Linked DNA regions of Reyranella humidisoli. The protein of the gene in region 2 interacts with the protein of the main gene of each other region in a pairwise test. Links are inferred from orthologs where the notes say so. Each region holds a gene or a part of one and is shown on either strand. Other genes may lie near its edges.

Region 1 (3,909 bases), on a different replicon or contig from region 2:
CTCAACGCGCTCGATCCGGCGATCGCCCAGCTCTTCCCCGACGACTACGACGCGCTGGTCGTCGGAAAGGACGCCGTGCGCCGCCTGTCGTGGCGGCAGTTGAGGCCCGATGCCAGGGCGTTCGGCTGAGGCGCCGGATCACTCCGCGATGAAGAGAATCCGCAGATCCTCTTTCGGCACATAGTCGCGCACCGTGGCCTCGAAGCGCTGCGGGCCGGTGCGGCGCAGCGGCAGGCCGGTGCAGAGTGTCGTCACGCGCACGTCGCCCACGGTCCGGCCCTCGGCGGCGATCGGACCGCCCTGGAGGGTGAGATGGAACGTTCCGATGGCGCCGCCGCGCCAGTTGCGCGCCGTCTGGAGAATGTAGCCCAGCGTGTAGCCCATCAGGAGCGGCGCATCGGCGCCGGCCGGCCGCCTGGCTTCCTTCAACCGGCGGTTGGCGGCGCGGATTGACTGGTCGGTGGCGGCATCGATGCAGAAGGCACGAACCGGATCTTCGCCTCCTGAGCCGCCGATCTTGCCGTCCTCGATCACGATGAAGCGGCTGCCGATCACCGGCCGGTAGCTGTGTTCGACCACCGTGACTCCCGGCGCGAAGGTCTGCATCCAGTGGAAGGTGATGCGGACGCTCCACGGCAGCCGGAAACCCTCGCCGCCGTCCAGCGGTTCGAGGGCGCCGAGCGCCTGCAGCTTCTGGCGTACGGCGGCGTCGAGCGGCTTGTCCTCGGGCGAGGGAAAGATGCCCGGCTGCAGCACCAGCGTCGGTCCGCCGATCGCCTGCAGAGCCTCGGCGATGTCGCGCCCGTCGGGCAGCTGCGCCTTGATCTCGATCTCCGGCTTGATCTCGCGGCCGTCCGCCCAGACGCGGAAGCGCAGGAAATCGGGATCGGTCGGTGGCCGCATCGCAACGTTGTGGGCGCCGCTTTTCGTCGTCATCCCGGCCGGGGTGTCGCTCGGCACCTCGGGCATCGGGAAGGCGACGCGCAGCGTCACCGGCTGGCCGGTGTCGTTGCGCATCTCGTAGCGCACCTTCACCTCCGACGGCGACAGCGTGAGATCCTCGCGCTGCATGGTGATCGCGTCGGTCTTCACCAGCACGATCCCGCCGGCGGCGAGTTCGGACGACGAATCGTTGGCCATCGCTGAGCCGACGAAGGCGAGCGCCAACGCGAGCGCACGCGCGGCCAGTACGGGAACCGAGACGCCCATGCTGTTACTTGGGCAGCTCGTACTTCAGCGTCACTTCGCCCAAGCCCTCGATCCTGCCGGTGGCGGTGCTGCCCGGCGGCACGAACTGGCAGGCGACCATGCTGCCCGTCGAGACGATCATCCCCTTCTTCAAGCGCTTGCCGTGGTCGCCCAGTTTGTTGGCGAGCCAGGCGAGCGCGTTGTAGCAATGGCCCAGCACGTCGCCGGAATGCCCCTCGCGTACGACCTTTCCGTCGAAGGAGACCGAGCCGTTCAGGTTGCCGAGGTCGAGCTTGGCCCAGTCCTTGTTGGGCTTGGCCAGCAGCGAGCCGCCGTTCCAGCCGGCGTCCATGATCAGCGGATTGACGGCGAGGCGGCTGTAGTCGGCGCCGCGATCCTCGATCAGCTCGAAGCCGGCGCGGGCGCTGCCGACGTATTGGGCGATCGAGTCCTTGTCGTAGGGCTTGCCCTTCGGCGCCGGCACGTCGGCATTCACCGTCAGGATGATCTCCAACTCGGCGCCCAGCCGCGTCCAGCGATCGGCGCGCACCGTGGCCTTGTGCTCGAACACACGCTTCTTGCGGATCGGTCCGTAGGCGGGCCCCTTGAGGCCGGTCTGCGCCAGGATCTGCGGCGAGGTCAGCGCGATCTTGTAGCCGACGAGCGGGCCCTGCTTGACCATCTGCTTCTTGAGGAAAGCGTCCTGTACCTTGTAGGCGAGCCGCTCGTCGTCGGTCGCGAATTGTTCGGGCCACCAGCCGACCACGGCGCGCGACTTGTCGACCTGATGCAGCCACGTGGCAACCTTGGCGACGCTGAACGTCATCGTTTCTTCCCCTTGCTTGATCTCTTCGTCCCCGCATAGTGCCATCCATGGCGGCGAAAGCGTTGCAAAATCTGGGGCCCGTGCGCAGCGGCGCGGTGGTTGGTGTCATCCTGGCCGGCGGCGAGGGACGGCGCATGGGGCCGGGCCCGCTGAAGCCGCTGCGGCCCCTGGCCGGCAAGCCGATGATCGCCCATGTGGTCGAGCGGTTGCGACCGCAGGTGATGGATCTGGTGATCGTGGCCAACGATCCCGACCCGGCCTTCAAGTCGCTCCACGTCCCCGTCGTCGCCGATGCGCCCGACATCCAGCGCGCCGCGCGGCGGGAGGGACGACGCCTCGGGCCGTTGGCCGGCATCCTGGCCGGGATGGAATGGGCGCTGAAGCATCACCCTCATTCTGGCTGGATCCTGACCGCGCCGGCCGACGTGCCGTTCCTGCCGCTCGACCTCACTGTTCGACTGTGCGGTCTGATGCACGTGCCCGAGCCGGACGTCCTGATGGTGCGCCACGGCAAGCGGCGCGAGCATACGCTGGCGATATGGTCGGTGAAACTGGCGGCCGATCTCCGGAAGGCGATCCTCGACGAAGGGATGCGCCGGGTCGAGACCTTCGCCCAGCGCTATGCCTTCGAGGAACTGGTCTGGCCGGGCAACGCCGCGCCTTTCCTCAACGTCAACACGCCCGCCGAGCTCAGCGAGGCGCTGGCTCGTCTGGAACCAGTTCGATCACGTTCCCGTCGATGACCACCTTGCCGGCATTCTCGAAGTTCACGGTGATGCGATGGCCGATCATCGACTGGATCTGACCCAGGCCCCAGTCCGGCTGGCTGGGGTGGCGCACGAAGTCGCCGGGGCTCAGGAGGCCGTTACCGGGTTTTCCGAACAAGTTTCCGTTATTCCCGCCTGTGGGTACGATGAAGCGCGTGTGACGCCTTCCGGCCTCAATCTGCAGTATAGACTGGGCGTCGTCATGTCATGGAGGACACAATGAACCATACCCGTATCGCCATCGCCTCGGCCCTCGCCGCCGCCCTCGTGCTGCCGGCCGCCACCAGCCAGGCGCAGGGCAACATGGAGAAGTGCTACGGCATCGCCAAGGCCGGCAAGAACGACTGCCAGACCGCCAAGTCGTCCTGCGCCGGCACGTCGAAGAAGGACGCGCAGGCTGACGCCTGGATTTCCGTCCCGAAGGGCGCCTGCGACAAGATCATCGGCGGCAAGCTCACGCCGAGCTGAGGATGCTCCCGGTCGCCGGCATCGGGCTGCGCTCGCCGCACCTCGCGGAGATCGCGCGCGACCGGCCGGCGACCGGCTTCCTCGAGGTCCACGCCGAGAACTATCTCGCGGCGTCTCCGGCAAGGCAGGCCGTCGAGAGGCTGCGGCAGGACTATGAACTTTCCATACATGCCGTGGGGCTTTCGCTGGGCTCCGCCGACGGTCTCGACGAGGTGCATCTCGATCGCGTCTCCGCGCTGATCGCTCGACTGCAGCCCGCGCTGGTTTCCGACCATCTCGCCTGGAGCGTTTCGGACGGGCGCTACTTCAACGACCTGCTGCCGCTGCCCTACACGGAGGAAGCGCTCCAGCTCGTCACGCGCAACGTCGATCGTCTGCAGGAGAAAATCGGGCGGCAGGTGCTGGTCGAGAATCCGTCCTGTTATCTCGCCTTCAATCACTCGACCCTAACGGAACCCGAGTTCCTGTCGGAACTGGCGCGCCGCACCGGCTGCGGGCTGTTGCTGGACGCCAACAACATCGTGGTCACGGCGCACAATCTGCGGCTCGATCCGACGTCGTGGCTGAATGATCTTCCAGCCGCGGCGATCGGCGAATACCATCTGGCCGGCCATGCGATGAACGAGGCCGACGGCGAGACGATCCTGATCGACGATCACG
Region 2 (4,853 bases):
GGCGGCGCTGTTCTACACGGCGCTCGCGGGCGCTCCCGTGCCGGCGCAACGCGCCTGCGCGATGGCGGCCTTCGCGCTGCTGGCCATCCTGCTCGACCGCACGGCACTGTCGCTGCGGCTTGTTGCCTGGTCGGCGGTGATCGTCCTCCTCATCGCGCCGGAATCGCTGACCGGCGCGTCCTTCCAGATGTCATTCGCCGCCGTCGTCGCCTTGATTGCCGGCTGGGAATCTGCGGCGCCCCTGCGTCGCCGCCTGCACGAGCGAGCCGAACTCTCGCATCATCGCTGGGCATGGCGCATCGGCGCGGCGATCGCTGCCAGCCTCCTCACGACCCTGATCGCCTCGGTCGCCACTGGCGCCTTCGCGGCCTACCACTTCAACCGCCTGTCATTGCTCGGCGTCGTCGCCAACCTGCTGGGCGTGCCGCTCACCGGCTTCTGGATCATGCCGTGGGGCCTGCTGGCGATGCTGCTGATGCCGTTCGGTCTGGAAGCCTTCGCGCTGGTGCCGATGGGCTGGGGCGTCGATGCGCTGAACGCCATCGCCTTCCATGTCGCGGCGTGGCCCGAATCCGCGGTTCTTGTGCCGTCGCTGCCCGGTGCGAGCCTGTGGCTGCTCACGGCCGGCGGTCTGTGGCTCTGCCTGTGGCAGAGACGCTGGCGCTATGCCGGACTGCCCGTGGTCGTGATTGGCCTGATGCTCGGTCCGCCGCCCGCGCCCGACCTGCTGATGAGTGAGGACGGTCGCGTGCTTGGCCTGCGCGACGAGAAAGGCGTCGTCCACGTGGCCTCGGCACGAACCGACCGGTTCGTGAGCGATTCGTGGGCACGGCGGCAGGGGCAGGAGGGCGCCAAACGCTGGACCGTCAGCGCCGACGAGCAGGCGTCCGGCCTCGGCTGCAATACCGGTCTCTGTCGATGGCGCAAGGGACCGTGGCGCATCGCGATGGTGAGCGACGAGAGGCGGCTCGCCGAGGCCTGCGGCTCGGCTGACATCGTGCTCGCGACTGTCGACGCTCAGGCGCGCTGCAGAGGACCGCGCCTCGTGATCGATCGGCGCGACGCCTGGAAGGAAGGAGCGCATGCGCTGTGGCTGGACGATCTCACGGTGAGGCGCGAGACCTCCAACGGCCGCCGCGGTGACCGTCCATGGGTGCCCAACAGTTCGATGCGCCAGGGCGCGGTCAAGGCACCGGGTGCCTGACGCTGACGTTCCGGTCAGTGATAGCGGCGATAGAGTCCGGCGAGGCGGCCCTGGATCTTGACCCTGTCGGGTCCGAAAATCCGCGTCTCGTAGGCGGCGTTGGCGGGCTCGAGCGCGACCGACGCGCCCTTCTTGCGCAGACGCTTCAGCGTCGCCTCGGTGTCGTCGATCAGCGCCACGACGATCTCGCCAGTCTCGGCGGTGTCGGAACTCTTGATGATGGCGATGTCGCCGTTCTGGATGCCGGCGTCGATCATCGAGTCGCCCTGGACCTCCAGGCAATAATGGGCACCCGAGCCCAGCAGTGAGACGGGAACGTCGACGGTCGTGGAATTATCGCGCAGCGCCTCGATCGGTGTGCCGGCGGCGATCCGGCCATAGAGCGGGAGGCTGAGAGCCTGGGCCTCATTGGCGGCCTGGATGGCGCCGGCCAGCGGCACGCGGTCGGCGCGCACGATCTGGGGCACGAAGCCTTCGCGGGTTTCGGAGAAGCCGGCACGGCGTGCGTCGGCCAGCAGGGGGGTCACGTTCGGTGCCGGGAGGGCCGCGCTCTCGGGCAGCTTCACGACCTGCAGCGCGCGCGCGCGATGGGGCAGCCGCCGCAGGAAGCCGCGCTCCTCGAGCCCGGTGATCAGGCGATGGATGCCCGACTTGGACTTCAACCGCAGCGCTTCCTTCATCTCGTCGAAGGAAGGAGACACGCCATCGTCGTTGAGCCGCTTGTTGATGAACAGGAGCAGTTCGTTTTGCTTGCGGGTTAGCACCGTCTTCTCCCCAGAACGCCTACCGGATTTAGGAACAAATCCTGAAACCCGGCACATGTTCTAGTTTAGTTCCGCATAAACGTCAACTTATCCCAAGGAGAACCGGGATCAGTAGCCGCCGGAAAGGCTTTGGAGATCGACAACCTGCACGGTGTCTCCCGCCTTGCGCGCGGGATCGTGGGCCGGACGAATCATCAGGCCATCACATGCCGCCAGCACCGACAGCATCGAACTGTCCTGAACGGGATGCGGGTCGACGGTGAGCGATCCGTCGCCGGAACGAGCGAGACGCGAGCGGACATAGTCCTCGCGCTGGTCGTTCTGCTTCACGTCGACCGCGAGGCGGGCGGGCACGGTGCGCGCGAGATCGCCGGATTGGCCCAGCATGCGCTCGAGCGCCGGCTTCAGGAACAGGAGCGCGCAGACCATGGTGGAGACGGGATTGCCCGGCAGGCCGAGCACGCGGGCGCGATCACGCGCGGCGAACATCAGCGGCTTGCCGGGGCGCATGGCGATCTTCCAGAAATCCATGTCGAAGCCCTGCGCCTTCAGCGCGTCCTGGACGAGATCGTGGTCGCCGACGGAGGCGCCGCCCAGGGTGATCAGCAGGTCATGCTGCGCGCCGGCTTCGATGCAGCGCTCGATCAGCTTCGCGTCGTCGCGTGCGATGTCGAACAGGGTGGGCTCGCCGCCCCAGCCACGCACGAGGGCCGCGACGGCAATGCCCGAGGAGGAGACGATCTGGTTCCGGCCGACCGGCTCGCCCGGCATCACGAGTTCGTCGCCGGTCGAGAGGATCGCGACGCGCGGCTTGCGATGGACCGAGAGCCATGGATGGTTCATGGCGGCCGCCAGCGCCACATCGCGCGTCGTGAGCGTCCGGCCTGCCTCCAGCGGCGAATCGCCCGCACTGAAGTCGAGCCCGGCCTTGCGGATGTGGCGCCCGACGCTGGGCGCCTCGAGGATGGTGATCCTCGGCCCATCCGCCTTCGTGTCTTCCTGAATAACGATCGAATCGGCGCCCATCGGCAGGGGGCCGCCGGTGAAGATGCGCACGGTCTCGCCGGGCTGCAGCGCGTGGTCGTAGGACCCACCGGCTGGTGCCTGGCCCACGAGCGTCAGCACCGCCGGGACGGCGGACACGTCGGCGGCGCGCACCGCATATCCGTCCATCGCCGAGAGGTCGGCCGGCGGCTGCGTCAGCCGCGCCCGCGGCGGCACGGCGAGCACGCGGCCGGCGGCGTCGGCGACGGATACGGTTTCCGAGGGAAGCGCCTCGAAGGCCGCGATCACGCGGGCATGGGCATCACGAACGGAGAGCATTCCCGGCTTCATCGAGCTTCCCATGTCCCCGACTTGCCGCCGGACTTGTGGAGGAGCTTCACCTCGGAGATCACCATGCCGCGGTCGACCGCCTTGCACATGTCGTAGACGGTGAGGGCGGCGACGGACGCCGCCGTAAGCGCCTCCATCTCGACGCCGGTGCGGCCCTTCAGCCTGCAGGTCGCCTCGATGTCGACGGCCTTGCGCTTCGGGTCGAGCGACAGCTTCACGTCGACCGACGACAGCGAGAGCGGATGGCAGAGCGGGATCAGGTCGGGCGTCTTCTTGGCCGCCATGATGCCGGCGAGCTGGGCCACCGCCAGCACATCGCCCTTCTTGGCCTTCTTGTCGCGGATCAGCTTGAGCGTCGCGGCCTGCATGGTCACGCTGGCGCACGCGACGGCGACGCGTTCGGTGATCTCCTTGTCCCCGACATCGACCATGCGGGCGTTGCCGCCCTCGTCGAAATGGGTGAGCGTCGCCTTGCGCTTCATGCCGCCTCGCGCACCAGGATCTCGCGCACTGCCGCCTCGACGTCGGGCTTGCGCATGAAGCTCTCGCCGATCAGGAACGACGAGGCGCCGACGCGGGCCATGCGCGCGAGATCCGCAGGCGAGCCGAGGCCGCTTTCGGCCACGAGCACGCGGTCCTTCGGCACCAGCGGCGCCAGTTTCTCGGTCGTGGCGAGATCGACCGCGAGGGTCTTGAGGTTGCGGTTGTTCACGCCGATCAGGTCGGCGTCGACCTTGAGCGCACGCTCCAGTTCCTCGCCGTCATGCACCTCGACCAGCACGTCCATGCCCCATTTGTGCGCGAGCTTCGCCAGCTCCGCGGCCATCGCGTCGTCGAGGCAGGCCATGATCAGCAGGATGCAGTCGGCGCCGAGCGCGCGGGCTTCCGGCACCTGGTAGGGATCGATCATGAAATCCTTGCGCAGGACAGGCAGCTTCACCGCGGCGCGCGCCTCCGTCAGGAACTCGTCCTTGCCCTGGAAGTAGGGCTCGTCGGTCAGGATCGACAGGCAGGTCGCGCCGCCGCGCTCGTAGGAGCGGGCGAGGGACGGCGGATCGAAGTCCGGCCGGATCAGGCCCTTGCTGGGCGAGGCCTTCTTGATCTCGGCGATCAGGCCGTAGCGGCCCTCGGCGATCGTGGCCTTGAGTGCCCTGGCGAAGCCGCGCGGCGAATCGGTGTCGCGGGCGAGGTTCTCGATGACCCTGAGCGAGCGTTGCGAGATGCGCCCGGCCACATGGCGCTTCTTGTCGGCAACGATCCGGTCGAGCGTGTCGCTCATGCGCAAATCCTCTTCAATGTCGCCAGCGCTTCGCGAGCCTTGCCGCTGTCGATCGACTGGGCGGCCATGGCGGCGCCCTCCTTCAGGTCCCGCGCCTTGCCCGCGACCATGATCGCGGCGGCGCTGTTCAGCAGAACGATGTCGCGGAAGGCATTCTTCTCGCCGCCCAGCAGGGCGTGGATCGCCTCGGCATTGTGCGCCGCGTCGCCGCCCTTCAGCTGGTCGAGCGTGGCGCGCTTCACGCCGATCTCTTCCGGCGCGATCTCGATCT

The links.
Region 1: the proteins of KQ910_RS25335 (region 2) and mobA interact in binary tests that used the Escherichia coli proteins (3 or more experiments, as listed by UniProt). The link is inferred for Reyranella humidisoli from one-to-one orthologs.

The regions. Positions count from the first base shown.
Region 1 is NZ_JAHOPB010000001.1:3,338,864-3,342,772, forward strand. The notes cover bases 965-3,909. They hold mobA (molybdenum cofactor guanylyltransferase MobA), read left to right. Parts: upstream 965-2,061; coding sequence 2,062-2,757; downstream 2,758-3,909. Other genes in these bases: KQ910_RS16205 (DUF4424 family protein), read right to left, coding at 965-1,209; KQ910_RS16210 (2-keto-4-pentenoate hydratase), read right to left, coding at 1,214-2,014; KQ910_RS16220 (DUF3553 domain-containing protein), read right to left, coding at 2,705-2,899; KQ910_RS16225 (BufA1 family periplasmic bufferin-type metallophore), read left to right, coding at 3,001-3,249; bufB (MNIO family bufferin maturase), read left to right, coding at 3,252-3,909. In the rest of the region: ligase-associated DNA damage response endonuclease PdeM, read left to right, coding at 1-129; more of KQ910_RS16205, read right to left, coding at 139-964. UniProt on the Escherichia coli protein: Transfers a GMP moiety from GTP to Mo-molybdopterin (Mo-MPT) cofactor (Moco or molybdenum cofactor) to form Mo-molybdopterin guanine dinucleotide (Mo-MGD) cofactor.
Region 2 is NZ_JAHOPB010000003.1:386,310-391,162, reverse strand. Bases 1,185-4,109 are described here. They hold KQ910_RS25335 (molybdopterin molybdotransferase MoeA), read right to left. Parts: upstream 3,292-4,109; coding sequence 2,077-3,291; downstream 1,185-2,076. Other genes in these bases: trpC (indole-3-glycerol phosphate synthase TrpC), read right to left, coding at 3,782-4,109; moaC (cyclic pyranopterin monophosphate synthase MoaC), read right to left, coding at 3,300-3,785; lexA (transcriptional repressor LexA), read right to left, coding at 1,219-1,968; KQ910_RS25345 (ComEC/Rec2 family competence protein), read left to right, coding at 1,185-1,204. Outside these bases: more of KQ910_RS25345, read left to right, coding at 1-1,184; more of trpC, read right to left, coding at 4,110-4,582; trpD (anthranilate phosphoribosyltransferase), read right to left, coding at 4,579-4,853. UniProt on the Escherichia coli protein: Catalyzes the insertion of molybdate into adenylated molybdopterin with the concomitant release of AMP.